Regions from separate parts of the Micromonospora sp. WMMD956 genome, predicted to be linked through region 3. Evidence: riboswitches for the same ligand, from Rfam matches in the RefSeq annotation. Region 3 holds a riboswitch; each other region holds the start of a gene.
What was found. Region 3 has a riboswitch for cobalamin ahead of O7628_RS31430 (ribonucleoside-diphosphate reductase subunit alpha). Riboswitches for the same ligand answer to the same signal wherever they lie in the genome.
Positions count from the first base shown of each region.

Region 1: another riboswitch for cobalamin. It lies ahead of O7628_RS16265 (cell wall anchor protein); the one in region 3 lies ahead of O7628_RS31430 (ribonucleoside-diphosphate reductase subunit alpha).
Region 2: another riboswitch for cobalamin. It lies ahead of metE (5-methyltetrahydropteroyltriglutamate--homocysteine S-methyltransferase); the one in region 3 lies ahead of O7628_RS31430 (ribonucleoside-diphosphate reductase subunit alpha).

Region 1 covers NZ_JARUBI010000005.1:3,536,720-3,544,214, reverse strand. Annotated here, with positions in the region: gene O7628_RS16285 (ECF transporter S component) at 1-383, opposite strand, end outside; gene O7628_RS16280 (ATP-binding cassette domain-containing protein) at 380-2,011, opposite strand; gene O7628_RS16275 (CbiQ family ECF transporter T component) at 2,008-3,255, opposite strand; gene O7628_RS16270 (hypothetical protein) at 3,248-4,051, opposite strand; gene O7628_RS16265 (cell wall anchor protein) at 4,129-5,577, opposite strand; cobalamin riboswitch at 5,712-5,851, opposite strand; gene O7628_RS16260 (hypothetical protein) at 5,921-6,400, opposite strand; gene O7628_RS16255 (peptidase) at 6,452-7,495, opposite strand.
Region 2 covers NZ_JARUBI010000005.1:3,525,182-3,535,678, reverse strand. Annotated here, with positions in the region: gene metE (5-methyltetrahydropteroyltriglutamate--homocysteine S-methyltransferase) at 1-1,569, opposite strand, end outside; cobalamin riboswitch at 1,683-1,897, opposite strand; gene O7628_RS16245 (hypothetical protein) at 2,013-2,279, shown strand; gene O7628_RS16240 (acyl-CoA dehydrogenase family protein) at 2,434-3,591, opposite strand; gene O7628_RS16235 (MFS transporter) at 3,588-4,769, opposite strand; gene O7628_RS16230 (class I SAM-dependent methyltransferase) at 4,766-5,503, opposite strand; gene O7628_RS16225 (enolase C-terminal domain-like protein) at 5,571-6,581, opposite strand; gene O7628_RS16220 (class I SAM-dependent methyltransferase) at 6,680-7,417, shown strand; gene O7628_RS16215 (ATP-grasp domain-containing protein) at 7,414-8,637, opposite strand; gene O7628_RS16210 (ATP-binding cassette domain-containing protein) at 8,634-9,431, opposite strand; gene O7628_RS16205 (dipeptide/oligopeptide/nickel ABC transporter permease/ATP-binding protein) at 9,425-10,497, opposite strand, start outside.
Region 3 covers NZ_JARUBI010000005.1:7,252,732-7,263,228, reverse strand. Annotated here, with positions in the region: gene O7628_RS31455 (glycoside hydrolase family 2 TIM barrel-domain containing protein) at 1-1,297, shown strand, start outside; gene O7628_RS31450 (sigma-70 family RNA polymerase sigma factor) at 1,396-1,914, opposite strand; gene O7628_RS31445 (SDR family oxidoreductase) at 2,064-2,825, opposite strand; gene O7628_RS31440 (DNRLRE domain-containing protein) at 2,990-4,354, shown strand; gene O7628_RS31435 (ester cyclase) at 4,481-4,885, opposite strand; cobalamin riboswitch at 5,128-5,339, shown strand; gene O7628_RS31430 (ribonucleoside-diphosphate reductase subunit alpha) at 5,476-7,851, shown strand; gene O7628_RS31425 (ribonucleotide-diphosphate reductase subunit beta) at 7,908-8,885, shown strand; gene O7628_RS31420 (DUF3152 domain-containing protein) at 8,837-9,691, opposite strand; gene O7628_RS31415 (SigE family RNA polymerase sigma factor) at 9,833-10,336, shown strand; gene O7628_RS31410 (hypothetical protein) at 10,333-10,497, shown strand, end outside.

The DNA of each region.
Region 1 (7,495 bases), 3.7 Mb from region 3:
AGGGCGGAGGCGAACAGGGACGTCGAACCGAGCAGGAAACCGAATCCGGGGCCGAAGACCCGGCCGGCTAGGACGAGGAGGAAGAACACGGTCTCGATGCCGGCGGTGCCCGCGCCCAGGGGGCGCAGCGCGGCGTTGACGGCGGCGAGCACACCGAGCATCGCCAGGGCTTTGCTGTCCATGCCACCGGAGGTGAGTTCGGCCAGCACGAGCGCCACGAGCACCGGCAGCATCAGGAAGAAGACCACCGGTGCCTCGCCGGTGCGGGCGGTGGATTCCGGCTGCGCGGGGACGAAGAACGGCCAGGTGAAGGTCGCCAGGGCGGCGGCCGAGGCCAGGGCCAGCACCACGGCGGTACGCGGGGCGACCCGCAACACGGTCACGCCGGTGCCTGGGTCTGGGTCAACGCGGTGGCGACCTGTTCCACAGTGAGCCACGGCGCGGGGGCGAGGACCTTGGCCACCTGCGGGGCGAACGCCGGTGACGCGAGCATGACCTCCGCCGTGCTGCCGTCGGAGACGATGTCCCCCTCGGCCATGACGATCACCCGATCGGCGAGGGCCGCGACGAGTTCGACATCGTGGGTGGCGACCACCACGGCGCGGCCGGCGGCGGCCAACGCGCGGACGACCTCGGTGAACTGCCGCTTGGCGTGGTAGTCCAGGCCACGGGTCGGCTCGTCGAGCAGCACCACCGGCGGAGCGGCGGTGAGCTGGACGGCGAGCGCGAGGGCCAGCCGCTGCCCCTCGGACAGGTCACGGGGATGCCGGTCGGCGGGCAGGCCGGGGGTGAGCTGGTCCAGCAGCGCCCGGCAGGTGCCGGTCGGCGCCGCGGTCTCCCGGTCGGCCTGGGCGCATTCGGCGTCCACGGTCTCCAGGTAGAGCAGATCGCCGGAGTTCTGCGGGACAAGGCCGACGTGCCGGCGGGCCCGGCCCGCCGGCAGCCTCTTCGGGTCGACGGTCCCCTGCGGTCCGGCCACGTCGACGGTGCCGCCGTGGCGGGGGCCGCTACCCTGCACCGCCCACAGCAGACTCGACTTGCCGGACCCATTGCGGCCCATCAACGCGACGACCTCGCCGGAACGCAGGTCGACGTCGACGCCGGCCACCGCGACCGTGCCCGGATACCGTACGACGATCTTCCGCGCGGTCAGCGCCGCCGCCCTCTCCGTCATCGTCTCGGGCGGCGGCGGGTCCACGTCAGCGAGCCGACGCCGCAGGCCGGACGCCTGCCGACGAGCGTCGCGCACCGACAGCGGCAGGGGTGTCCAGCCGGCGAGGCGACCCAGCTCGATCAGCGGCGGCGCGATGTCGATGTGCGCCAGCACCGTTGCCGGTGTCCCGTCGATCACGCTCCCGTCGCCGGGCAGGTAGAGCAGCCGGTCGGCGTACTGCACCACCCGCTCCAGCCGGTGCTCGGCCAACACCACGGTCACGCCGAGGTCGTGTACCAGCCGGGTGACGGTGGCGAGCACGTCCTCCGCGGCGGTGGGGTCCAACGCGGAGGTGGGCTCGTCGAGCACCAGCACCCGGGGATGGGCCGTGAGCACCGCGCCGATGGCGACCCGCTGCTGCTGGCCGCCGGAAAGCGTCCGCAGCGGCCGGTCGCGCAGGTCCGCGATGCCGAGCAGGTCGAGGGTCTCCTCCACCCGCTTGCGCATGACCGTCGGTGGCAGGGCCAACTGCTCCATCCCGTACGCCAGTTCCTCCTCGACGGTGTCGGTGACGAACCCGGCCATGGGGTCCTGACCGACCACGCCGACGACGTCGGCGAGGTCGCGTGGCGGGTGCCGGCGGGTGTCCCGGCCGTCCACGGTGACGGTGCCGTGCAGGGTGCCGCCGGTGAAGTGCGGCACCAGTCCGTTGATCGCCCGCAACAGGGTCGACTTGCCGGCGCCGGTCCGGCCGGCGACCAGGCAGAGCTCGCCCTCCTCGACCCGGAGCGTCACGTCCCGCAGCGGCGGCGACCCGCCCTCGACGTAGCGGACGGTGACCCGGTCAAAAATGATCATAAGGGGCCTTCCGTCACCGGCGACGACGTGGTGGCGGGGCGTGCCGTGTCCACCCGCGGGCCTGGGGCGGGGAGCGCCGGGACCGCCGCCGGTGGGCGGGCGACCCGCGCCGCGGGCGGTGGCGGCGCCAGCCAGGCGGGGGCCGCCGCGACCGCGACGGCGAGCAGCATCAACGGCGTCAGCTGGGGCCAGGTGAGCGGGCTGACCGGAGGGTAGAGCAGCTCCGGGGCGACCGCGCCGGCCAGCGTGGTCAGCGCGGCGGCGGCCACGCCGCAGCCGGCGACGAGCAGCTCGGCCGGGTGCCAGCGATCCGGCCGGTAGCGGCTGCGGAGGACCCTGCGGCCGGCCAGCAGCATCCCGGCCACGGCGGTGGCCAGGCCACCGAGGAGCAGTGGCAGGCCGAGGTAGCCGGCCCCGGTGTCGAGCAGCCCGTACGTGCCGGCACACACGCCGATCAGCCCGCCGAGCACCAGCGCGCCGGTGGTGGCGCGCTGGCCCGGGGGCACGGCCGCGGTCCGGCCGTAGCCCCGGGAGTCCATCGCCGCCGCGAGGGCCAGGGACCGGTCCAGCGCGTCGGCCAGCACCGGCAGGGCGATGCCCTGCAACGCCCGCATCCCGCGCCCGGACGCGCCACGCAACCGTCGTGCCCGGCGGACCCGTAGCACGCTCTCCACCAGCTGCGGGGCGACCGACAACGCGACCACGACGGCCGTGCCGACCGCGTACAACGCGCCGGGCACCGCCTTGAGTAGCCGTTTCGGGTTGGCCAGCGCGTTCGCCGCGCCGAGGCAGATCAGCATCGCGGCCAGCCGCAGCCCGTCGTAGAACCCGCCGAGGACCTGCTCGACGGCGACGGGCCCGAACAACCGGATGCCGGCCGCCCAGGCTGGCAGCGGGACCTCCGGCAACCGGATCAGCACGTGGTCGCCCTGCCCGCCGCCGAACACGATGCGAAACACCACCCGCATCACCACGATCACCGCGCCGAGCACCAGGTACATCCGGAACGCCAGCGCCCAGGGCGCGTCGCCGCGCCGCCGGACGACCACCAGCGCGGCGACGGCGATCAGCAGTGCCAGCGGCAACGGATTGGTGGTGTGACTGGCCGCCGTGGCCAAGCCCAGCGCCCAGAGCCACCACGCGCCCGGGTGCAGCCCTCGGGGCAGCGGCGCCGACGGCCACCACGACGCCGCCCGGCCGGTCCGGGCGGTCGCGCCCGGGTGGCGTCTGGCCCGGTCAGTCATCCTGGTCGGCGGTCCGCCGCCGCCTGGCGGCGATCACGCCACCGGCGGCGAGTGCCGCCAGCAGCAACACCCCCGCCGCCGTGCCCAGCGGGACGCCACCGTCGCCACGGGGTGCGGCGACACCGGTCAGCACCGGTTCCTCGGAGTCGCTCGGCGATGGGCCGCCGGACCCGCCGGTCGGCGGCGCGGTGGCCGGCGCGCCAGGTGTCTCCGGCGATCCACTGACCGGTGTCCTAGCGGAGGGCGCCGCAGACCCGGACGCGCGTGTCGTCGGCGCTGCCGAACCGGGGCCACCGCCGGCCGCCGACGAAGGCGCGACCGGCCCGCCGCCTGCCGGTGGCGTGACCGGTGCGCCACCGGTGGTGGGCGGTGGTGGTGGCGACGGTCGTTTCGGTGCGATGCCGGGACGGGGCGCGTCGTTGGCGGTGCGGTTGAGGGAGAACGACCAGCCCTCGAAGGTGCCGGCCGGCGGCTTGCGGTTGAGCACACCCTTGTCGCTGTACGTCCAACTGCCACCGTCGGCCGCGTGCCAGTACGACCAGTAGGCGCTGGCCGGAGGCGTGTCGACGCACTTCTCGGCCGCCGCCGACGGTTTGCCCTCGATCCGGCAGACGAACCCCTCGCCCCAGCGCAGCGTGCCGGTGACCTGGAAACCGGCGCTCTTCAGCGCCGTCAGGCCGGTCGGCTGCTCGCCCCGGGCGCACCGCACCACCGTTCCGCCGCCGAGTTCGTTGAAGTCGACCACCACGGTGACGCCGGAGGCGTCCGGGCAGTAGCCGGCCGCACCGGCGGCCATCGCCGGGCTGCCCGGTTCGCCCACCACGCCGACGGCGGCCAGGACGACGGCCAGCCCGGCGCGGACGATCCGGACGATCACGTCGCCCTCCATCGGCTGAGGAGCAGCAGCAGCGACCCACCACCGACCATCAGGAGCGCGATCAGCACGTACGTGGTGATCGCCGCGCCGGTCGTCGGTAGGCCACCCGCACCCCCCGGGGCGGTCGGCGCGGCAGTCGGGGCGGCGGTCGCCGACACGGTGGGTGACGGGGCCGGTGCCGTGGTGCTGGCGGACGCACTCGGGGTCGGGCTGGCCGGTGCGGTCGGCGTCGGCGACCCGGTGGGTGTGGGGGACGCCGTTCCGGTCGGTGAGGCCGTGCCCGTTGGAGTCGGCCCGGGCGACGACGGCGGAAGGTCGAGGCCGATGCGGCCGAGCGGCACCTGGGCGAGACCGAGCAGTGCCTGCGCGGTGGCCCGACGCCACTGGTCCCGGGAGACGTCGTCGATCCCGGACCCGACAGCGGCGGCCAGGCCTTCGGCGTTGTAGGCGATGGCTCCCGCGTCGGCGGCTGCGCCGCCGTGCGACGTGGTCAGCTGGAGCACGCGGAGCGCGCCCGCTGCGCGGGCGGCCTCGGCATGGCGTCCGGAGGCGGCGAGCGCCTGCCCGGCCAGGCCGGTGCTGTTGGAGTTCGCGCCGGTCGTCGGCCCCGAGCCGCCGAACGACCCGTCGGAATGCTGCTGGGCGACCAACCAGTCCACGCCCCGATCCGCCGCGGCCGCGGCACCCGTGGCCCCTTCGTCTGCGGCGGCCAGCAGCGCCTGCACGGCCATCGCGGTCGAGTCGACGTCGAGGGTGGCGCCGGCCTGCTCGTCGCACGACGGCGACGGGCCGTCCCCCGTGTCGGGGTAGAGCCGGAAGCCACCGGCCGCGCACTGCTGCCGGACGAGGAAGTCGACGGTGTCCTGCGGGACGTCGCCGCTGCGGGCCAGGCCCAGCACCGTGAAGGACTGGTCGAAGGTGTTGCTGGCGTCCGGACCGCTGTCGGCGGTGGTGCGGCTGGTGATCCGCCCCCGCTGATGCCCGGCGTCCGCCCCGGCGACCAGCGACAGGGCCTCGGCCCGCAGGTCGAAACCGCCGAAGTCGGTGGGATCAGCTCCGGCGGCGGCGGCCGCGTAGAGCAGCTTCGCGGTGGCCCCGCCGTCGGTGAAGCCCTCGATGCCCCAGTCGTCGTAGCTGTTGTAGGAGCGCACGTGCGCCGCGACCTGCGCGGTCGCCGCCTGCCGGGTCGGCACGGCCACCCCGGTCGCGGACAACGCGATGATTCCGTCGATGGTCAGGCCCCAGTCAGGGCTCCCGAACGGCCCGGGAAGTGCCCCGTCGGCGACCTCACCGGCCAACCAGGACGCTGCCTCGCGTGCCGCGGCGGCGTCGGCCGGTGCCGGTGCGGCAACCACGGTCAGGGGCAGGGCGGCGATCGCGGCGAGGGTCGCCGCTGTGCTGGCGGCGAGACCGGTGCCGATCCGCCGGTGCCGGGACAGGGACATGGGGTGCCTTTCGCAGAGCGGTCGGTGAAGGCGCCGGAACGCAGCCGAGGAGTCGGCACCCGCTCGCATGACGACGCGTTGCGCGGGGTGGACGGACCTCGGCGGCCCGGACTTCACCCTGTAGACCTCGACAGTGGAAGCCGCTCGTCCCGGGCGAGGCATTCCGGCTCGCGGGGTCGATGCCTCGCTCACGGTTGCGGGTCAGCGCCGGCTTCAACCGACTTTCCCCCACACGGGACGTATGCAGTTGTGTGCCCGGCGTGAACCGGGTGCCGACACGGTACCGCCCGCACGTCGAGTGACGCCAGAGCGGTGGCCGGCACCCGGCACGTCGGTCGACGGGTCAGGGAGCGGCGATGCTCGGTGGGGCGCCCGCGCCGAAGGACCAGCCCTCGACGCTGCCCGGCGCGGGGTTGTAGCTGGTCGCGCCGGACGTGCTGTAGGACCAGGCGCCGCCGCTCGGCGCGTGCCAGTACGACCAGTACGCGGTGACGGGTGGAGTGTTGACGCACGGCTCGGTCGCGGCGGTGGGCTTGCCGTTGATCCGGCACACGAACGCCAGTCCCCAGCGCGAGGTTCCGGTCACGGTGAAGCCCGCGCCCTGGAGGGCGGCCAGCCCAGTCGCCGGGTCGCCGAGGGCGCAGGCCACCTGGACCCCGCCGCCGAGGGCGGCGAAGTCGACCACCACGGTGACCCCCGACGTGCCGGTACACGCGGCGGCGTGCGCGGCCTGCGGCGCAGGCTCGACGGCGGTCAGCGCGACGGCGGCGACGGCGGCGGCCAACAGTCCGGCAAGCCGCCTACGAATGACGATTCGAAACATGGGTCCTCCCCGAGAGCAGACGAATGAGAATCAGGCGAGCGACGGAACGGCTCACGGGCAGTCGGGGGTCGGTGCGCCGGTCGTCGCGCCGGCGGCGGACAGGTGGGCGTACCCAGCGCCGGTCAGACCGAGGACGGCCTGCGCGGTGGCGCGGGCGGCGGTGGCCGGGTCGAAGGCGCCGCCGTCGAAGTCGACCGCCCCCCGGTCGGCTGACGCGCCGGCGCAGTCGACCTGGAGTCCGGCGAGGAACGTGCGGGCCCGCGCCCAGGCCAGCGGCCGGTGACCATCGCGCAGCGCCTGCGCGGCGAGCCCGGTGCTGTTCGCGTTCGGTGTTCCCCCTACGTTGGCGAACCCGCCGTTCGCGCCCTGCACCGAGAGCAGCCAGCGCAGCCCCGGGGCGGCGTCGGCCCTGCGGCCGGCCGCCCGCAACGCCTGCACCGCGAGCGCGGTGGCGTCCACGTCGGAGGTGCAGACCGGCTGGGCGGGCAGCAGCGGGTAGCCACCGTCGGCGCAGCGGGTGCCGGCCAGCCAGGACGCGGCCGCTGCCGGCACGCCCTGTGCGGTCCGGTCCAGCGCGAGGATCGCGAAGGACTGACTGAAGGCGTTGCTGTAGTCGCCGAACGCCGACCGGTCGGTGAACCGGCCGGTCGGCGACTGGAGCGAGCGCAGGCGGGCGACCAGGTCCACCCCGCCCACATCCGTCGGGTCACCGCCGCGCACCGCGACGGCGAGGGCGAGTTTGGCGGTGGCGCCGACGTACGCCTCGGTCGTGCCGTCGCCCACGTAGGCGTCGCGGACGTCCGGCCGGCTGACCCAGGCCAGCGCCCGCGTGCCGGAGTCGTCGGCGACGCCGGCAGCGGCGAAGGCGAACACCGCGTCGAGGGTGAGCCCCTGGTCCGGGTAGGCGACCCCGTCGTAGACCACCTCGAAGCGTTCCCCGTCGATTAGTTGCCGGGCCAGCCACCCGGCGGCGGCCTCCGCCCGGGTCGGGCCGGCGGGCGCGGGAGCGGCGAGCGCGGGCGTGGTGACTGTGAGGGCGGCGAGCACACCGCAGAACAGCGCGAGCAGGCGGTGCCGGCTCAGGCGAACGACCAT
Region 2 (10,497 bases), 3.7 Mb from region 3:
GGCCACATCGCCGTAGATGACCGGCGGGCGGACGCAGCGGGAGCCGTACGACTGCACCCAGCCGTGCTCGGTCGTGGCGAAACCGGTCAACTGCTCACCGAAGTATTGGACCATGTCGTTGCGCTCCGGCTCGCCGTGCACGAGTACGTCGAGGCCCAGCCGCTCCTGGAGCCGGATGACATGCTCGACCTCGGCGCGCATCCGCTGGACGTAGCCGGAGTCGTCGAGCCGGCCGGACCGGTGTGCGGCGCGGGCCGCACGCAGCTCGGCGGTCTGCGGGAACGAGCCGATGGTCGTGGTGGGCAGCGGCGGCAGGTGCAACCGGGCCTGCTGGACCGCCGCCCGCCGCCGGTGGTCGCCCCGTTGCCTGTCGCCTGGGCGCAGCGCGGCGAGCCTGCCCCGCACGGTGTCGTCGCGCCACGCTTTCGGGGCGGGTGGTAGCGGTTCAGGCAGCGGCGTCGTGCCGTCGCGCAGGGCGCGGCCGAGCAGGACGACCTCGTCGACCTTCTGCCGGGCGAAGGCCAACCGCCGTCGCAGCTGCGGATCGAGCGTGGTCTCGGCGGCGAGGTCCACCGGCGTGTGCAGCAGGGAGCAGGAGGTGGACACGGCGACGTGGTCGGCGAGCCCGGTGACCGCGGCACCGGTCGTTATCGCCGCCCGAAGGTCGGTGCGCCAGACGTTGCGACCGTCGACGAGCCCGGCGACGATCGTCTTGCCGTGCAGTGGGCCGGCTCCGGCGAGACGTCGCAGGTTGCCGGGCCCGGCAACGAGGTCCAGGCCGAGCGCCTCGACCGGCGTGTCCAGCAGCGCGGGCAGCGCGTCACCGAGTTCCCCGAAGTAGGTGGCGACGAAGATCCTCGGCCGCTGCCGCACGGAGCACAACCGCATGTAGGCATCGTGTAGCGCCTCGATCTCGGCCGTGGTGCGGTCGGCCACGTAGGCGGGTTCGTCCAGCTGAACCCACGTGACACCGGCGGCGGCGAGGGCACGGAGAACGTCGGCGTACACGTCGACGAGTTCGGCCATCCGATCGAATGACTCGACGCCTGGTGTGGAGGTCTTGGCCAGCAGCAGGAACGTGGCGGGCCCGACCAGCACCGGTCGGCTCTCGATACCCAGTGCGCGGGCTTCTCCGTACTCACGCAACGCCTTGTCGGGGTTCGCGGCGAAGACGGTGTCGGGTCCGATCTCCGGGACCAGGTAGTGATAGTTCGTGTCGAACCACTTCGTCAGTTCCAGCGCCGGTTCGGCGTCGACGCCGCGGGCCATGGCGAAGTAGGTGTCGAGCCCTGACAGGCCGAGTCGGGCGAAGCGTCGTGGGACCGCGCCGACGGCCACCGCCGTGTCGAGGACGTGATCGTAGTAGGAGAACGTGTTCGACGGGATCGCGTCCAGGCGGGCGTCGCGCAGCGTCCGCCAGACCCCGGCGCGCAGCGCGACCGAGGTGCTCTCCAACTCCGCGGCGTCGATGCGGCCCGCCCAGTAGGCCTCCACGGCCTTCTTCAGTTCACGGTTACCACCGATACGTGGATAACCGAGCACGGTGCTCTGACCGAATGTGGTGCTCATGGGTCCTTCCCTCGAAGCGTCCGAGGACTCACGCGAGGGCGGGAGGGAAGAGGCGCAGGGGCGCACCGGCTTCCGCCCCGGCCTTCCCGAGAGACCGTCAGCGGCGCACGCCGGCCGGCGTACGCGGTGCGGGCAGGTCTTCGGACTCGTGGGCATGACCTGTCCGGTCGCCTAATGGCCGTCGCTTCCCAGACCTCGCGGTCCAGTGCTTGATGACGGCGGTCGTTCCCACTCACCGCTGCGGGGCAGTCCCGGTCTCGCACCGGGTTCCCTCTTACGACGCCGCGACGCTTGAGCGTCACAGCGAACCAGCACTGCTGTCTATCCTAGGTGTCCAGAAGCGATCGGCGTTGGCGCGTCCCCCTTCGAGACACAGAGACATCGCGGCAGCAGCCTCGAGCTGTCCGACGGGAAGGTGACGAATGGGCAGTAGGATCGACAGGGTGGCCGTGCTCGTGGACGGCAGCGAATGGGTGGCGATTCGCCCGGAGGACTTCGAACGCCTCGACGCCTGCCGACGGCAGGTAGGCGCGACGGCTGCCCGCGCCACCCGGCTGGAGCACGAGGTGCGTCAGGCCCGGGCCCGGCTGGCGCGGATCGAGGCGATCGTCGCCGAAGGCGACTCCACCGACAGCATGTGTGAGCGTCTCACCCGGGTACTGGCCGGCTCGGATACGGCCCGGCCAGCTGTCAGGGGTCGAGAGGCGTGACGGAGTCACCCCTCAGCCGCTCGCGGTCGTGGTCGACTCCCCTGCCTTGAGTGCCCACGCGGACCACACCGGTGACCGGATCTGAACGACCCGCGTCGACAGGCTCCTCACCGCGGTCTTCTCTGTCGGACCACCGCCGGATGCCGGGGGTCGGTCAGCTGTGTGCCGTCATGCGTGGATACCGCCCGGTGAGAAGGTGGTCGCCGAGTTCCCGGGCCTTGTATGCGACAGGATCGTGCAGGGTGAGCGTGCGGGCGTCGCGCCAGAACCGGTCGAGGCCGGTGGCGCGGGCGGTCGCGCGCGCGCCGGTGAACTCGAAGATCCTGCTCGTCGCCTCCGTGGCCAGTCGGCTGGACGCGACCTTCGCGGCGGAGACGGTCAGTGCCGTCCGGCCGCGTTCGGTCGGGGTCAGGGCGGGGCCGCGGGCGTCGGCCTCGGTGAGGGCGCGGGTCGCGTGGTCGGCCAGGAGGTGCGCCGCGTCCAGGGCTGCGGTGAGCTCCCCGTAGCCCGTCAGCACGTGGGGATCGTCGACGGCTTGCCCGAGTCCGCTCGCGGGCCAGGGGCGCGAACGCTCGCGGGTGTATCTGGCGGCCTCGTTGATCGCGCCGGCAGTGATGCCGACGAGGACCTGCGTGAGGACTGCCTGGAAGGCCAGCGACACCAGGGACAGGCGTAGGTGGCGGGGGCTGGACTCGTCTTCGTCGGCCGGGAAGGTGCCCAGCACGTCGCCCTGGCTGACCCGGACGTCGTCGAAGGCGACGCTTCCACTCGCCGTCAGGCGTTGGCCCAGATTGTCCCAGTCCGGAGGGTGCGAGACTCCACTGCAGCTGCCGTGCATGACGACGACGAGACGTGCCGTGTGATCGTCGCGGATCGCGCTGACGAGCAGGCGGTCGGCGACGGCGCAGCCGGTGGCGAACGCGCCGCGGCCCGAGACGCGGAGTCCGTCGCTGGTCGTGGTGGCCGTGATGGTGTCGCGTGGGTTGCTGACCGCGGCTACGAACACCCGGCCGGTGGCGGCCTCCTGGCGTAGCGAGGTCGCCAGCTCGGCGTTGTCGTAGAGCGTGGCCCGCCACAGGTGCAGGTAGTGGTAACCGAGGAGGTGACCGATCGACGGGTCGGTGGCCGCCACGATCCGGGTCACGGCGTGTGTGGTGGGGTGGTCGTCGGGGTCGAGGGCGAGCAGGCCGCTGTCACGCAGCAGTTCGATCTCGGCGTGCGGGGGTTGGTTGGCGTGGTCCCGCTCGACGGCGTCCGCGCGGAGCCGCTCGGCGACGGTGTGGGCGGTGGTGATCGCTTCTGCCGGGTTCATGACACCCCTGTCGGTTCGGGTGTGGGGCGGCGGAGCATCCGGTCCGCGAGGATCACGACCGGTGGCAGCAGCAGGCACTGGGCGGCGATGGCCAGCCAGAAGCCGGCGAGGTTCCCGGCGGACTCGAACAGCTGGTAGAGGCCCCCGCCCGCGACGCCGCTGAGGAACGCGCCGGCGCCTTCGGCGAGCCGCTGCTGGCCGAAGACGACCGTGGGGGATCTGTCGGTGCGGGCGAGCGCTTCGAGGGTGTTCTTGAGGAAGATCACAGAGTTGCCCGCGCCGATGGCGAGGACGCCGGCGGCGACCGCGATCTCGTTGCCTCCGGTGAAGGCGAGCATGCCGACGGCCAGGCCGCCGAAGCCGAGGGCCATCGCGTGCGGGTACCGCATCCGCTCGACCCGCTGGGAGATCAGCGGCTGGATCACGGCCAGGAGCAGCGAGTACGCCATCATGGCCGACCCGTAGAACACGGCCGGCACCCGGCCCTCGGCGTACGACGACAGATACTGGTAGAAGTGCATGTGCAGGTAGAGGGTCAGGGCGGTCACGGCGAACGGCAGCACCGCGATCCCGTGCAGGGCGCGGCGCAGCGGCTCGACCACCTCGTGGTCGGCTCGTCGTTCCCGGGGCAGGAATGCGTGCCCGATCGTCATCGCCAGGTGCAGCACGGTGGCGACGGCGAACATCACGGTCGGGTCGTGGATGAACAGCGCGCCCGCCACCGGCCCGAGCGCGATGCCGACGTTGCCCGTGGCGTAGCTCGCGGAGACCAGCCGTGGCCGCTCGTCCGGGGTCGCGCCGAGCACCGTGTAGCCCCGCACGCTGGGCGAGTAGACCGCCGAGGCCGCCGAGCGCAGGAACAGCGCGGCGATCGTCAGCGCCGGCCAGGCGCCGCCGGCGAGGAAGCCCAGCGAGCCGAGCGTCTGCAGCACCATCGCGGCGAGCAGGCACCGTTGGAGGCCGAGCCGCTCGGCGAGGGCCGCGCCCGGCAGCCCGCCGGCGAACTGCACGAACGTGGCTAGCCCGAGGATGACACCCACCTGGTCCATGCCCAGGTTCATCCGGTCGCGGAGCAGGACCGCCAGGTACGGGTACACCGAGAAGTTGATCAGGTTGACGAGGAAGCCGCTGCCGAGCAGCGCGAGTTGCACCCGGGTGAACCGGCGGATGCCGGTCACGCCTTGGTTCCCCGGACGATCAGCCGGGTGGCCCCGCCGTCGTACGGCCCGCCATCGAAGTCGCCGAAGCACTCGACCTTTTCGAACCCGGCCTGCGCGACCATGTCCGTCAGCTCCGCGGCGCTGTAGACCCAGCAGGTGAGCGAGGTGTGCTCGGCGCGGTCGCCGCGGACCAGCGTCCAGTCGGTGCGGTACCGGGTCCAGTCGTCGAGGATCGTGTCGCGCATGACCACCATGCCGCCGGGCACGTCGACGATCTTCGGGGGCCCCACCCAGGAGGCGTAGACCTCCTTGCTCAACAGGTCGACGATCAGCGTTCCCCCGGGCACCAGGCAGCGGTACGCGTTGCGCAGGACTTGGAGGTTGTCGTCGTGCTCGTCGAAGTACCCGAAGGACGTGTACATGTTCACCACGACGTCGAACGCGTCCGGCGACACGTACTCGCGTACGTCCGCGCGGACGAACGACGCCCCGGGCCCGGTCCCGGCCGCCTCGGCTTCGGCCCGGTCGAGCAGCTCGCGGTGGAGGTCCACGCCGGTCACCCGGTGGCCCTGACGCGCCAGCGGCACCGCGAAGAAGCCGACGCCACAGCCCTGATCGAGCACGCGGCTTTCCGGCGGGAACGCCAACAGCGGCGAGGTGGTCACCAGGTCGGCGGCGTGCCGGGCCCGCTCGGCGGAGAAGAGCACGTCCGAGAAGCCGGACCACAGGGACAGATCCTCGTACCAGCTCACCGTGGCCTCCCATCGCGCGGCGCCCCGCGTCCTGTCGACATGTCGTATCGATGACCGGGAAAGTTCCTCACGACGGCACGACGCCCAGTCCGGGTGCGTCGCCCAGGACGATCCGACCGTTCTCCAGACCGAGGCCCCGGAAGGGTGGCTCCCGCAGGTACAGGTGGCCGTCTAGGTCGATGTGGTCGGCCAGCGGTGCGAGCTGCGCGGCCTGGCTGATGGCCAGCTCCGACTCGCACATGCAGCTGATCATGGTGCCGAGCCCGGCCCGCCGGCCGGCCTGCATCACCCGCCGGGCGCCGCGGATCCCGCCGGCCTTGCACAGCTTCACGACGAAACCGTCGGCGTACGACCGGGCGGCATGGACGCTCGCCTCGTCGGTGCATCCCTCGTCGAGGAAGACCGGCAGCCGGTCGGGCACCTCCCGGTAGCGGTGGTAGTCGTCGATCGCGGTCACCGGGAACGGCTGCTCGATCAACTGGATGCCGAGCCGCCGCAGGTGGGGGGTGAGCGCGCGGGCGGTGTCGAGGTCCCACGCCTCGTTGGCGTCGATGCGGACCGGCAGCGGGGTGACCGCCCGGATAGCTTCGAGGGCTGCGATGTCGCCGGGGCCGCCGACCTTCACCTTGAAGGCGCCCACCGCCGGAGCGTTGCGGACCGCGTTCGCCGCCTCCTCGGGTCCCGCCATGGAGATCGTGTAGACGGTCGGTCCGAGCGTTCGGGCCGCGCCGGACAGCTTCCAGGTCGGCTGCCCGGCGGCTTTGCCGATCCAGTCGTGCACGGCGCCGTCGAGTGCCATCCGGGCACCTGCGGGCGCGTCCCACCGACCGATCCGGTCGAGGACGTCCTCCGGGTCCCGCAGGTCCCGTCCGAGCACCGCCGCCGCGTCGGCGTCGATGGCCGCTACGACGTCGTCGGCGGTGACGCCGTCGTAGCCGGCCGGTGTGCCTTCGCCGAAGGCGGTGATCCCGTCGTGCGTCAGGGTGACCATGCAGGTCCCGACGGAGTCGATCTCGCCCCGGGAGCTGCGCACCACCTCGATGAGCCGCAGTGTCTCGCGGCGGACGGACAGTTCCATGGGCGAGTCCTCCCGATTGTGCGGCTTGCCGGAACCAGAGCAGGCCCGGCGACGACTATCAGACGCGGCGGACATCAACGGTGGCGGATGGAGTGGTGATGGAGTGGTTCGAGGACGAGACGTTGTGGACCGGGTTCGGGGAGGTGATGTTCTCCGCCGAGCGTGCCGCCGAGGCCGAGGCGCGGGTGTCGATGTCTCCGCTGCTGCGCGTGCCGGCCGGGGCCGCCGTGCTGGATCTGGGGTGCGGGCCGGGGACGTACACGATTCCGCTGGCCCGCCGGGGCGCGGCGGTCACCGGCGTGGACCTCAGCGCGGCGCTGCTCGACCGGGCCGTGACGGCCGCGTCCGCCGCGGGTGTCGGCATCCGGCTCGTCCGGGCCGACATGCGTGAGTTCGTCGAGCCGGACCGGTACGACCTCGCGATCAGCATGTACACGTCGTTCGGGTTGTTCGCCGACCACGACCAGAACATGCGGGTGCTGCGCAACGTCCTGGCCAGCCTCAAGCCCGGCGGTCGGGCGCTCATCGACCTGTACGGCAAGGAGATCGCGGCCCGCGACGGCCTCGCCCCGAAGATCGTCGACGTCGATGGTGGCACGCTCGTCGTGCGCGGCACGGTCCTCGCCGGCTGGACCCGGTTCCGGGACGACTTCCTCCTGGTCCGGGACGGTCAGGCGCGCACGGCCGTCGTCGAGCACGCGCTCTACAGCGCCGCCGAGCTCAAGGGGATGCTCCGCGAGGCGGGCTTCACCGACGTCGACTGCTTCGGCGGCTTCGACGGGGAGCCGTTCGACAACCACGCCCGGCGGCTGATCGTCCGCGGCCGACGCGGCTAGCACGACTGGCGGGTGCGGACGTGGACCGCGCCCGCCGCGGCGACGGCACGGTGGGTGGCGATCTCCGCCGTCGGTCCTTCGGCGAGCACGATGCCGGCGTAGCCACGCCCGTCGGCGACGTGCGCGATGCGGGTGCCGATGGCCTTGGTCGGATACCAGCGCGGCCGACCCGGATAGCGGTGCAGGTCATCGATCCCCTGCACGGCGACGAGCTCACCGGCCCGCTGCGGGTAGGCCAGGACGAACGCCACCGCCGGACCGCCGGGCAGGGCCGCGTCGAGCAGGCGGGGGCGACGGCCGAGCGCGAGGTCGACGAGGCCGGCGTAGACGTTGACCCCGAGCGCGCGGCACATCGCCTCGCCGACCAGCGCGCCGCCGATGCGGGGGTTCACCTCGATCAGCTGCGGACCGTCGGTGGTCATGGCGATCTCGATGTGCGCGAACCGGTCGGTGTAGCCGAGGGCCGCCAGCACCGCGCCGGCCCACGCCTCGATCTCGCGGAGCTCGTCGGGTGGCAGCGCCACGGGGAACGCCGTCACGTCCTCCCGGAACCACGGCTGGGCCGACATGAGCCGGCTCGACAGTCCCAGCAGCCTGGTCTGCCCGGCCCAGGTCACGGTCTCGGCGCTGTAGACGGGCCCGGGTAGGAACGGCTCGGCGAACAGGCTCCCGAACAGCGCCGCGTCCGTGGCCTCGCCGCGGAGGCGGGCGAGGTCGTCGGCGTCGCGGACGAGCCACACGTTCGCGCTGCTGGTGCCGGCGGTGTCCTTGACCACGGCGGGCAGCCCGACCGCCGACGCGAGCCGGTCGAGGCTCACCGTGGCCGCGTCGTCCACCGGGAAGGGCACGACCCGGCTCAGGTTCCTGCGGTGCAGCAGGTCGCGGACGCGGGCCTTGTCGCGGACCAGCCGGATCGTCGCCGGGTCGATGCCGGGCAGGCCGAGCTCGGCGGCGAGTTCGGCGCCGGTCACTCCCCAGGTGTCCGTCGAGCTGATCAGCCCCCGCAGGTCGCCGATCGCGCGCAGGGCCTTGCCGACCGCCTGGCGGTCGTGCGTGTCGACCGGGATGACGTCGATGGTGCCGGGCGGCAGCGTGGCCAGCTCGTGGAGGTAGAGCGGCTCGACGCCGGTCAGCAGCGCCAGCCGCTCACCGCAGGAGTGGGCGGCCCTGGCGAGGTGGGCGAGGCCGAAGGAGAGCATCTCGATGCACGCGATGGTCACGATGGATAGGTCGGGCGGGTGGGGCGAAGGGTTCCCATGGATCGACATCCATCGTTGATGCCGAGGGCGAGCAGGGTCTGCGTGTAGGGGTGGGCGGGCTGGTCGGTGACCTGGTCGGTCGGGCCATGCTCGACGATCCGACCGCCCCTCATGACCGCGATCCGGTCGGCGAGCTGCGCGACGACCGCGAGGTCGTGGGTGATGAACAGGCAACCGAACTCAAGCTGGTCCCGCAGGTCGCAGAGCAGGTTGAGAACCTTCGCCTGCACCGACACGTCGAGCGCGGTGACCGGCTCGTCGCAGATCAGCAGCCGCGGTCGCAACGCCAACGCGCGGGCGATCGCCACCCGCTGCTGCTGCCCTCCGGAGAGTCGCGCGGGGCGGCGGTCGCCCAGCGCGGGGTCGAGCCCGACGAGGTCCAGCAGCTCGTCAACCCGCGCGGACCGGGACCGGGTGTCACCGATCCGGTGGATCTGCAGCGGCTCGGCGATCGCCTGCCGGATCGTGTGCCGCGGGCTGAGCGTCAGGAAGGGATCCTGGAACACCATCTGGATCTGACGACGGTGTGCCCGCAACGCCCGGCCCCGCAACGCGTGCACGTCGACGCCCGCGAGGTGCACCGTCCCAGTGCGGGGGCGGTGCAGGCCGGTGACGACCCGCGCCAGTGTCGTCTTGCCGCAGCCGGACTCGCCGACCAGCCCGACGATCTCACCGGCCGCCACCCGCAACGTGACGTCCTCGACGACCGTCCGGGTGGCACCGTAGCCGGCGGTCACCCGATCGACTGCTAGCACGAGTCCTCCCTGGTCGGCGGGTGCAGGCACGCCGACCGGTGCGCGGTCGCCGGAAGCAGCGGTTGCAGGGCCGGGGGCTCGTGCTCGCAGCTGTCCTGGCGTGATGAGCACCGGGGCGCGAAGCCGCAGCCGGCGAGGTCGTCCGGGCCGCCTCCGGCGAGGCCCGGCATGGTGCGGAACCGGGTGCCCGGCGCCGTCCTGGGACGCGGCACGGCGTCCAGCAGCCCGCGCGTGTAGGGATGGTCCGGCTTGTCGATCACGTTGGCGGCCGGGCCCGATTCCACGATCCGGCCGCCGTACACGACGGCCACGGTGTCGGCGACCCGCGACACCACCACCAGGTCGTGACTGACGATGATCATCGCCATGCCCAGCTCGTCGCGCAGCCGCGCCAGCAGGTCGAGCAGCTGCGCCTGCACCGTCGCGTCGAGGGCGGACGTCGGCTCGTCGGCGACCAGCAGCTCCGGCTCACCGGCGAGCGCGATGGCGATCTGCGCCCGCTGACGCATGCCGCCGGACAGCTGGTGCGGGAACTGACGGGCGACCGCCACCGGATCCGGCAGGCCGGCCAGCCGCAGCAGCTCCCCGCTGACCCGGCGGGTCGCGGCCCGCCGTCCGCCCCGGCCGGCGTTGCGGACGGCCTCGTCGACGTGCGCACCGATGGTCCGCAACGGGTTGAGGAACGCGCCGCTGTCCTGGAAGACCACGCCGACCCTGCGGCCGTTGATCCGGCGCCGCTCGCCCGGGGGGAGACCGATCAGCTCGTGGGTACCCAGCAGTGCGGAGCCGGTCACCGTCGCGCTCGGGTCGAGCAGCCCGAACGGCGCGAGCGCGGCCGTGGTCTTGCCGCTGCCGGTCTCGCCGACGAACGCGAGCACCTGCCCGCGCCGCACCTCGTAGGACATGCCGGCGACGATGCGCCGGGAAGCGCTGCCGTCGGGGTACGTGACGGACAGGTCCCGCACCCGCAGCACGGTGCCCGGATCGGGGGACGCGGCCGACCGGGTGGCGCGGCGGATCCGTCCCGGGCGGACCAGACGGATGATCGACGGTCGTTCCGCACCGG
Region 3 (10,497 bases):
GGCGTCCCGCGGACGCATCAACCCCAACGCGTACACGAGCCTGCCGCACCCGATGTTCCAGTTCACCGGAATCACCGTGAGCAGCGGGCAACTGCGGGCCGACTGCTGGATCGGCGGGCAGGTCGTGGCCACCGACACCCGGCACACCCCGGGCGCGGCGACCCGGCTGACGCTGACGGCCGACGACTCCGCGATCAAGGCCGACGGCGGCGACATGACCCGCGTCGTGGTCCGGGCCCTGGACAGCAACAACCAGGTGGTGCCCACCAACAGCGCCCCCGTGTCGTTCAGCGTCACCGGGCCCGGGGCGGTCGTGGGGGAGAGCCCGCTGGCCCTGGAGGCCGGCACCGGCGCGGTGTACGTCAAGAGCGCGCTGGGCCAGACCGGCGCGGTGACGCTGACGGCGTCCGCGCCGGGCCTGACGTCGGCGAACGTCACCGTGAACACGACGGCGTTCACCGACCCGATCGTGCCGGCCGGAGCGTACACGTTCGGCTTCCCGGTCGACGTCAACGACCGGCAGAGCTTCGTCTACGCGGGCGGCTGGCAGGCCGTCGGGGACAACCAGACCTTCAGCAAGGACTACACCCGCAGCGGCACCGCCGGCGACACGGCCACCCTCACCGTCACCGGCAACCGCGTGGTGCTGTTCGGGGTGCAGGACCCGTCGCACGGCTCGGCCGCCGTCTCGGTCGACGGCGGTCCGGAGCAGACGGTCAGCTTCCAGGCGTCCGCCCGCCGCGGCAACGTGGCGCTGTTCAACAGCGGCACCCTCACCCAGGGGCAGCACGTCGTGCGGGTACGGGTCGTCGGCAACGGCCCCGTCGCGCTGGACCGGGCCACCGTCGTGTCGGCCGCGCCGGCCGTGGTCGCGCCGCCGCCCCCGGCCAACGGCGGCAACGGCCAGCAGGGCACCATCGTCGGCGCGCAGTCCAACCGCTGCGTGGACGTGCCGAACTCGACGACGACCAACGGCACCCAGGTGCAGCTCTTCGACTGCGGCGGCGGCAGCAACCAGCGGTGGACCTACACGTCGAGCCGGCAGCTCCAGGTGTACGGCAACAAGTGCCTGGACGCCTACGGCCAGGGGACCAGCAACGGCACCACGGTCGTGATCTGGGACTGCAACGGCGGCAGCAACCAGCAGTGGAACGTCAACGCCGACGGCACCATCACCGGGGTCGCGTCGGGGCTCTGCCTGGATGCCAGCGGCGCCGCCACCGCCAACGGCACGAAGATCGTCCTGTGGTCGTGCAACGGCGGCGCGAACCAGCGGTGGAGCCTGAAGACCTCCTAGCCGCCCGCCACCCGGATCCGGGCCGGCCCGCGCACCCTGCGGGCCGGCCCGTCGTCCGTGCCGCCGCTGCCGGGGGTGGCCAGCGCCGACCGTGCCCGTCAGCCTTCGGTCACCGCGGCGCGGAGGGCGCGGAGCGCGTAGTAGACGCGGGAGCGCACGGTGCCGACCGGGACATCCAGGTCGGCGGCGACCTCGTGGGCCGTCCGGTCACGGAAGTAGACCTCGTGCAGCACGCGGCGGTGGTCTGCGCTGAGCCGGCTGACCGCCTCCCGCAACGCCTGGTTCGCGATCGCGGTGTCGGCGGTGTCGTCGCCGGTCGCGCCGAACTCCTGGTCCGTCTGCGTGGCCACCTCGACCGGGCTGGCCTGCCGTCGCCGGGCCTCGTCGATGACCAGTCGCCGGGCGACGGTGAACAGCCAACGTCGGCTTCGGCCGTCGCTGTCGGGCGGCAGCGAGTCGAGGTGTCGCCACGCCCGCAGCAGGGTCTCCTGGATGACGTCCTCGGCGGTCTGCCGGTTGCTGTTGGTCAGGCCGTGGACGAACCGGGTCAGCGGCGTGCCGTGCGCGGCGAGCAGCTCACGGATGCGGGTGTCGTTGTCGTTGGCCAGGCAGGTCACAGGGCGGTCCAATCACTCGGTCGGCACGGCTGCCGGGAATGACGTTAGGAACGCCGGCTGACGTGTTTGTGACGATGTGGGGCGGCGGTCCGGCCGCGCACGCGCGGGGCCGGACCGCCGGACCGCGCCGCACGGCGCGGTCCGGTCGATCACCTCGCCTGGTCGAGCCAGAGGGCGTCGGGGCCGGCGGGGAAGCGCAGCTGGCCGGTGGTGTCGTGGACGGCCCGCCACACCGTCTCGGCGACGTCGCTCTCCCGGGTGAACAGGTCCTGGTTGACGAAGCCGCCGAGCGTCCTCTTCGCGAAGGGCTCGTAGGGCGCCGGGACCAGTCCCTCCAGCGAGGCGGTGAGGTCGATGTTGTTCGTCGCCCCGGCGGCGAAGTTCGTCGTCAGGCAGGCCCCCGGCTCGACGGTCCTGGCCCGCACGCCGAACTCGGCGAGCTCCAGGGCGAGGGACGCGGTGAACCCCTCGATGGCCATCTTGCTGGCCTTGTAGACGGCCGAGAGCGGCATGTGGCCGAGCACCACGCTGGAGGTCACGTTGACCACCACCCCGGACCCGCGCTCGCGGAACTGCGGCAGCACCGCCTGGGTGGTCGCCATCACCCCGAAGGTGTTGGTCTCGAAGATCTCCCGGACCCGGGCCATGGGCGTGCCCTCGAAGACGCCGATCAGCCCGACGCCGGCGTTGTTGACCAGGGCGTCGACGGGCCCCGCCGCGGCGAACGCGGCGGTGATCGTGTCGGGCCTGGTCACATCGAGCTCCAGGACGCGGAGCCGGTCCGACTCGGGCAGGCCGTCCGCGCGCGGCGTCCGCATGGTGGCGATGACGTTCCACCCCTGCGCAAGGAAGTGCCGGGCGGTCTCCCGCCCGTATCCGGAGGAGGCACCGGTGATGAGGATCGTCTGCATGGCGTGAAGGCTCCTGTCGCCCGTTCGGATGGTTGCCGCACCAATGCTGTGCGGTGGCCGGGGGAGTCACATCTGTCATTCGACTCCCCGATCCGGCCGCCGCTCTGCACTGCGCCGTGTCAGCCGTTGACGACAGATTGACGCCGGTCGCGCTGCAATGACTCATGAGATGCTTCCGCGCACTGGCGCTCGCGGCCGTCGTGCTGGCGGCGACCCTGGTGGCACCGCCCCCCGCCCTGGCGGTCACCACCCACGTCTATCCCGCCACTCGGGACACCTACGCCAACGCCAGCTCCCCGAACACCAACTACAACAGTCAACGGCAGCTCGCCGTCGCCGGCAGCCCGGACCGGATCTCCTATCTGACCTTCGCGGTCACCGGTCTTACCGAGCCGGTCCTGCACGCCGTGCTACGGATGCAGACCCTGGACACCAGCAACGCGGGCAGCAGCGACGGCGGCCACGTGTTCCTGGTGGGCAGCTCGTGGTCGGAGACCGCGCTGACCTACGCCAACCGCCCGGCGCCGACCGGCCCCTCGCTCGCGGCGATCGAGCGGGTGAAGCCCGACACCGTCCACGACATCAACGTCACCGACGCGATCCGGGGCGACGGGGTGGTCAGCTTCGGCATCTTCTCCACCAACACCGACGGCGCGTACTACCACAGCCGCGAGAACAACAAGGCCGGCCCCGCGCTGCTCGTCTACACGGGGGTACCCGGCACCGACGACACCGTGCTCCTCGCTGCCGGAGACATCGCCGACTGCCGCTCCGACCGCGACGAGCAGACCGCCCGGGTCCTCGACGCCGAAGTCGGCGTCATCGCCGCGATCGGTGACACCGCCTACGAGAAGGGCGCCCCCGAGGAGTACGCCGCCTGCTACGCCCCCAGCTGGGGACGACACAAGGCACGCACCCGCCCCGCCGCGGGCAACCACGAGTACCTCACCCCCAACGCCGCCGGCTACTTCGGCTACTTCGGAGCCGCCGCCGGACCACCGGACAAGGGCTGGTACTCCTACGACCTGGCCGGCGGCCAGTGGCACGTGGTCGTCCTGAACGGCAACTGCGCCCAGGTGGGCGGCTGCCACGCCGGATCACCACAGGAACAGTGGCTGCGCGCCGACCTGGCCAACAGCCCGGCACGGTGCACGGTCGCCTACTGGCACCAGCCGCTGTTCGCCTCCGGCGGCCGCGGCAACGCCGCCTACCGGCCCCTGTTCCAGGCCCTCTACGACGCCGGAGTGGAGCTCCTGCTCAACGCCCACAACCATCAGTACGAACGCTTCGCCCCACAAAAGCCGACCGGTGCCGCCGACCCGGACCGGGGCGTACGGCAGTTCATCGTCGGCACCGGCGGCCGGTCACTCCAACCGGACTTCCCGACTGTCGCCCCCAACAGCGAGGTCCGCAACGGCTCCGTCCACGGCGTACTCCGCCTGACCCTGTTCCCCGGCGAGTACCGCTGGCGATTCGTGCCCGTCGCCGGCCAGACCTTCAACGAGGTCGGCACCGGCCTGTGCCATTAGCTCGGTGCCGAGATCGGCCGCCGCCGCTCGTCGGTCACCGCGACGCGCGCGGCGGCCCGGTGGCGTTCGGGCCGCACCGCCGCCGGGGCGGGCGAACTGCGCGCCGCCCCGGCGGCTGGGGTCCGGCTACGACGGGAGGGCGCCGATCTGCTGCATGATGGTCAGCCGGTCGGGCGACACCCAGAACTCCGCGATCTTGCCGGCCTCGACGCGCATGACGCCGATGCCGACCGCCGAGACCCGCCGCCCGCTGGCGGGCACGCCCATGAGCTCCCCGTCGTGGGTGCCCTCGTACCGGCAGCGCAGCGCCACGAGGTCCCCGTCGGCGATCAGCTCGACGAGGGGGTGGCGCAGGTCGGGCATGCCGGCGAAGAACGCGTCACCGAACTCCTTCACCCCCTGCCGGTCCATCGGCGGCAGCCCGGCCGGGTGGAACCGGTAGTCGTCGGTGCACAGGTGCAGCGGGGTCGTCCGGCCGCGGTCGAGCTCCTGGAAGTAGTCGCGGACGATCCGCTTGTTCTCCTCGGACATGGGTGGTCCTCTCGGTCGAGGGGTCGGGATGGTGACGAGCCGGGGCGGGCCCCGCCGCGACGGCTCGCCGGTCAGTCTCGTGCGGCCGGCGGCGCGCGGCGTCTGTCATCCGACTGCATCTCGCCCTGCCGGCCGCCCGCGGTTCCGGCGTTCCGCTCACCCGTCGCGGTGGTGGGGTCACGCTGCGCGGCGACTCGCCCGACACATCATCTGGTGTTGCCATCTTCGCCTTGCGCCCATATATGGTGTCACCCGTAGCTGGTTCGGCCGCCGCTCCACGGTGGTCGAGGCAAGAGGGAACCCGGTGCGAATCCGGGGCTGCCCCGCAGCGGTGAGTGGGAACGACCGCCGTCAACGAAGCACTGGGTCCGGCCGGGCCTGGGAAGCGACGGCCAGTAGGCACCGAGCACGACGCCCGCGAGTCCGAAGACCTGCCAGCGTGCCGCACGCGTCGCGTGCGGCGGTCGAAGGCCGCGTGGGACGGCCGACGCCATCAGCCGGGCAGCGGCGGCGAAGCGCGCCGTCGCGGGTGCCCGGCGGCGTCCTCCCGCGCGCCCTCGACCTCGGGCACGGGCTTGAGGAGGGCGAACATGGGCGCGACGCGGGAGCTGGCGGGGCCGGGGCAACGCCGGCACGTCATGCAGGTCCGGAAGCGGGACGGCGACACCGAGCCGGTGGACGTCAACAAGATCGTCGAGGCGGTGCAGCGCTGGGTCGCCGACCTGGACGAGGTCGATCCGTTGCGGGTGGCGACGAGGACGATCAGCGGCCTGTACGACGGGGCGACCACCGCCGAGCTGGACAAGCTGTCGATCCAGACGGCGGCGGAGCTGATCGGCGAGGAGCCGCAGTACTCGAAGCTGGCGGCGCGGCTGCTGGCCGCGTACGTGGCCGAGGAGGTCCGCGGGCAGCAGGTGGACAGCTTCAGCCAGTCCATCCGGTACGCCCACGGCCTCGGCCTGATCGGCGACGACACGGCCGCGTTCGTGGCCGCCCACGCCCGCGAGCTGGACGACGCCGTCGACCCGGCCGGTGACCTGCGGTTCGAGTACTTCGGCCTGCGCACCGTCGCCGACCGCTACCTGCTGCGGCACCCGCAGACCCGGCTGGTGGTGGAGACGCCGCAGTACTGGCTGCTGCGGGTGGCCTGCGGCCTGTCGCAGACGCCGGGGGAGGCGGTCGCCTTCTACCGGCTGATGTCCAGCCTGGCGTACCTGCCCAGCTCGCCGACGCTGTTCAACTCCGGCACCCGGCACACCCAGATGTCGTCGTGCTTCCTGGTCGACTCGCCGCGCGACGAACTCGACTCGATCTACGAGCGCTACCACCAGGTCGCGAAGCTGTCGAAGTTCTCCGGCGGCATCGGCATCTCCTGGTCGCGGGTGCGGGGCCGCGGCGCGCTGATCCGGGGCACCAACGGCAGGTCGAACGGGATCGTGCCGTTCCTCAAGACCCTCGACGCCGGGGTGGCGGCGGTCAACCAGGGCGGCCGGCGCAAGGGCGCGGCCTGCGTCTACCTGGAACCGTGGCACCCGGACGTCGAGGAGTTCCTGGAGCTGCGGGACAACACCGGCGAGGAGTCCCGGCGCACCCACAACCTGAACCTGGCCAACTGGATCCCGGACGAGTTCATGCGCCGGGTCGAGGCCGACGGCGACTGGTCGCTGATCGACCCGTCCGACGCCCCCGAGCTGCCCGACCTCTACGGCGAGGCGTTCGACTCCGCGTACCGGGCGGCGGAGAAGAAGGCCGTCCGCACCGTGAAGGCCCGAGACCTGTACGGGCGGATGATGCGCACGCTCGCGCAGACCGGCAACGGGTGGATGACGTTCAAGGACGCGTCCAACCGGCTGTCCAACCAGACCGGCGAGCCGGGCAACGTGATCCACCTGTCGAACCTGTGCACCGAGATCCTGGAGGTCAACGACGACGCCGAGACGGCCGTGTGCAACCTCGGCTCGGTCAACCTGGGCGCGCACGTCGGGGCCGACGGCGTCGACTGGGACCGGCTGCGCGCGACGGTCCGCACGGCGGTGGTGTTCCTCGACCGGGTCATCGACATCAACTACTACCCGGCGGCGCAGGCGGCGGCGTCGAACCCGCGCTGGCGGCCGGTCGGGCTCGGGCTGATGGGCTGGCAGGACGCGCTGTTCATCCTGCGCCTGCCGTTCGACTCGCCCGAGGCCCGCGAGCTGTCGACCCGGGTGCAGGAGGAGATCCTGCTGACCGCCCTGGAGACCTCCGCCGGGCTCGCCGAACGGTTCGGCCCGCACCCGGCGTACGCCCAGACCCGGGCCGCCCGCGGCGAGCTGCACCCGGACCTGTGGGGCGCGCGGGTCACCCAGACGGCGCGGTGGGCCGCGCTGCGCGCGCGGATCGCCGCGCACGGCCTGCGCAACTCGCTGCTGGTCGCGATCGCGCCGACCGCCACCATCGCCTCGATCGCCGGCTGCTACGAGTGCATCGAGCCGCAGGTGTCCAACCTGTTCAAGCGCGAGACCATGTCCGGCGAGTTCCTCCAGGTCAACACGTACCTGGTCCGTGAGCTGAAGGAGCGCGGGCTGTGGACCCCGGCGGTCCGCGAGCGGATCAAGCGCGACGAGGGCTCGGTGCAGGGCGTCACCGAGCTGCCCGAGGCGGTGCGGAGCCTGTTCCGCACGGCGTGGGAGCTGCCGCAGCGTGCGCTGATCGACCTGGCCGCCGCCCGCGCCCCGTACGTCGACCAGTCGCAGTCGCTCAACCTGTTCCTGAGCGCGCCGACCATCGGCAAGCTCTCCTCGATGTACCTGTACGCCTGGAAGTCCGGGCTGAAGACCACCTACTACCTGCGGTCGCGTCCCGCGACCCGGATCCAGCAGGCCACCGTCGCGGTCGCCCCGGCCACCGGGCCGGTCGTCGCGGTGAGCGCCGACGAGGCGCTGGCCTGCTCCCTGGAGAACCCCGAGAGCTGCGAGGCGTGCCAGTGACCACCGTTTCCGAATCCCACCCCGCCGGCGAGCGGTCCCTGCTGCTCGACCCCGGGATGGACCTGACCCTGCGGCCGATGCGCTACCCGCGGTTCTTCGACCGGTTCAAGGACGCGATCAGGAACACCTGGACCGTCGAGGAGGTCGACCTGCACTCCGACCTCGCCGACCTCGCCCGGCTCTCCCCGGCGGAGCAGCACCTGGTGTCCCGGCTGGTCGCGTTCTTCGCCACCGGCGACACCATCGTCGCCAACAACCTCGTGCTCAACCTCTACCAGCACGTCAACTCCCCGGAGGGCCGGCTCTACCTGTCCCGGCAGTTGTTCGAGGAGGCGGTGCACGTCCAGTTCTACCTGAACCTGCTGGACACCTACGTGCCCGACGAGCGGGAACGGTTCGCCGCGTTCGCGGCGGTGGAGAACATCCCGTCGATCGCCCGCAAGGCCGAGTTCTGCTACAAGTGGATCAACTCGATCCACGCGCTGCGGGAGCTGCGGACGCGGGACGACCGGCGGGCGTTCCTGCTCAACCTCATCTGCTTCGCCGCCTGCATCGAGGGGCTGTTCTTCTACGGCGCGTTCGCCTACGTGTACTTCCTGCGTTCCCGGGGGCTGCTGCACGGGCTGGCCTCCGGCACCAACTGGGTGTTCCGCGACGAGTCGATGCACATGGCGTTCGCCTTCGACGTGGTGGACACCGTGCGCGCCGAGGAGCCGGAGCTGTTCGACGCGGAGCTGGCGCGGCAGGTGCGGCTGATGCTGACCGAGGCCGTGGAGTGCGAGGTGCAGTTCGCCGCCGACCTGCTGGAGCAGGGGGTGTCCGGGCTGTCGCTGGCCGACATGCGCGAGTATCTCCAGCACGTGGCCGACCGGCGGCTGGCCACGCTCGGCATCGAGCCGATCTACCACAGCCGCAACCCGTTCGCGTTCATGGAGTTGCAGGACGTGCAGGAACTGTCGAACTTCTTCGAACGGCGGGTCTCGGCCTACCAGATCGGGGTGACCGGGACGGTGGGCTTCGACGAGGACTTCTGACCCGGCGGCTGCGCCGGCCGACCCCGGTCGCGGGGCGGGATCGGATCGGCGTAGGCGCCGGGCGGCCCGGAGTGGAGCCTGCCGTTCGGGTACGGCCACCCGTTGGGCGTGCAGCCGTGCAGCCCGAGCGTCTGCTGCTGCATCACCGGCGCGGGGCGGCCCCGGCCGGGGCACAGCTGGTGGCCCATGCCGAGCCGGTGGCCGACCTCGTGGTTGACCAGGTACCGACGGTAGTGGGCGAGGTCCGTGCCGAAGCCGGGCGCTCCCTTGACCCAGCGGGCGACGTTGAGGACCACCCGGTCGCCGTTGCGGCAGGAGGTGTAGCCGTCCGGGTCGTCCTGGCAGAGCAGGTCGCGGGTGTCCGGGGTCGCCAGGTGGACGGTGAAGTCGGCCCGCTGACCAGGGCCGACCCGGCGCAGCCGCCACGTCCCGCCCGCGGTCCAGCCCTGCGGGTCGGAGAGGATCCGGGTGACCTCGGCGGCGAAGCCCGCCACGGGGACGCCCCGGATGTCGCGCTCGACCGCCACCCGGTAGCGCAGCAGCCGGCCCTGCCCCGCTGCCGGGGCCGCCTCGCCGGCGGCGACGTCCCACCGGTTGCCGCCCCCGGCGGGATAGCTGACGGGCGGGGCGGGCGGCGGCGCGGGGGGCGCGGCGGCGGCCGGCGCGCCCCCGGAGGACACGGGGGCCGGCGGGGCCGGCGCGGCGGGGGCGGGCGCGCAGCCGGCCAGCAGCACGGCCGCCAGCGCCACGGCCGACGACGCGGCGGCAGCCCTGCGGGCGAGCGCGGCGGGCGGGTGCGGAACCATGGTCCTCCTTCGGCCGGCGCCCCGGTCGGGGCACGCGGCAGAGGGGACGGGCGGCCGGCGGCGAAAGTTGGTCCGCCGACGGCTCAACCTTTCCGGGGCGTCACCCGTCGGAGGAGGGCGTGAGGCAGATGAGGGACGGCGATGGCCAGAGGTGACCCGGAGTTCGTCGAGTTCGTCCAGGCGGCCTCCGGGCGGCTGGCGCACGCGGCGTTCCTGCTGACCGGTGACCATCACCAGGCCGAGGACGCCACGCAGACTGCCCTGGTCCGCACCTACGCCTCGTGGGCGCGGGTGCGCCGCGACGACCCCTACGCGTACACGCGACAGGTGATGGTCAACCACATCATCGACAACTGGCGGCGGCCGATCCGGGAGCAGCCCACCGACGAGTTGCCGCACCGGCAGCGGGGCGACGTCGCGGAGGAGGTGACCGCCCGGCGGCTCCTCCAGGTGGCCCTCGGCACGCTCACCGCGCGGGAGCGGGCGATCGTGGTGCTGCGCTACCTGTTCGACCTCCCGGAGCAGGAGGTCGCCCGCGAGCTCGGGGTCTCGCTGGGCACGGTCAAGAGCACCAGTTCCCGCGCCCTGGAGAAGCTGCGGCAGACCCTGGTCGAGGCGCCGACTCCCCCTGGAGGAAGCCGATGAACGAGGCAGACCGCCTCCGCGCGGCCATGCGCAGCACGGAGCGGGGCCGGGGGGACCGGTTCGACGTCGAGGCGATCATGCGGGAGGGCCGTCGGCTGCGTCGCCGCCGGGCGGCGCGCAGCGGGGCGGTCATGCTCGCCGTCGTGGCGGCGATCGTCGGG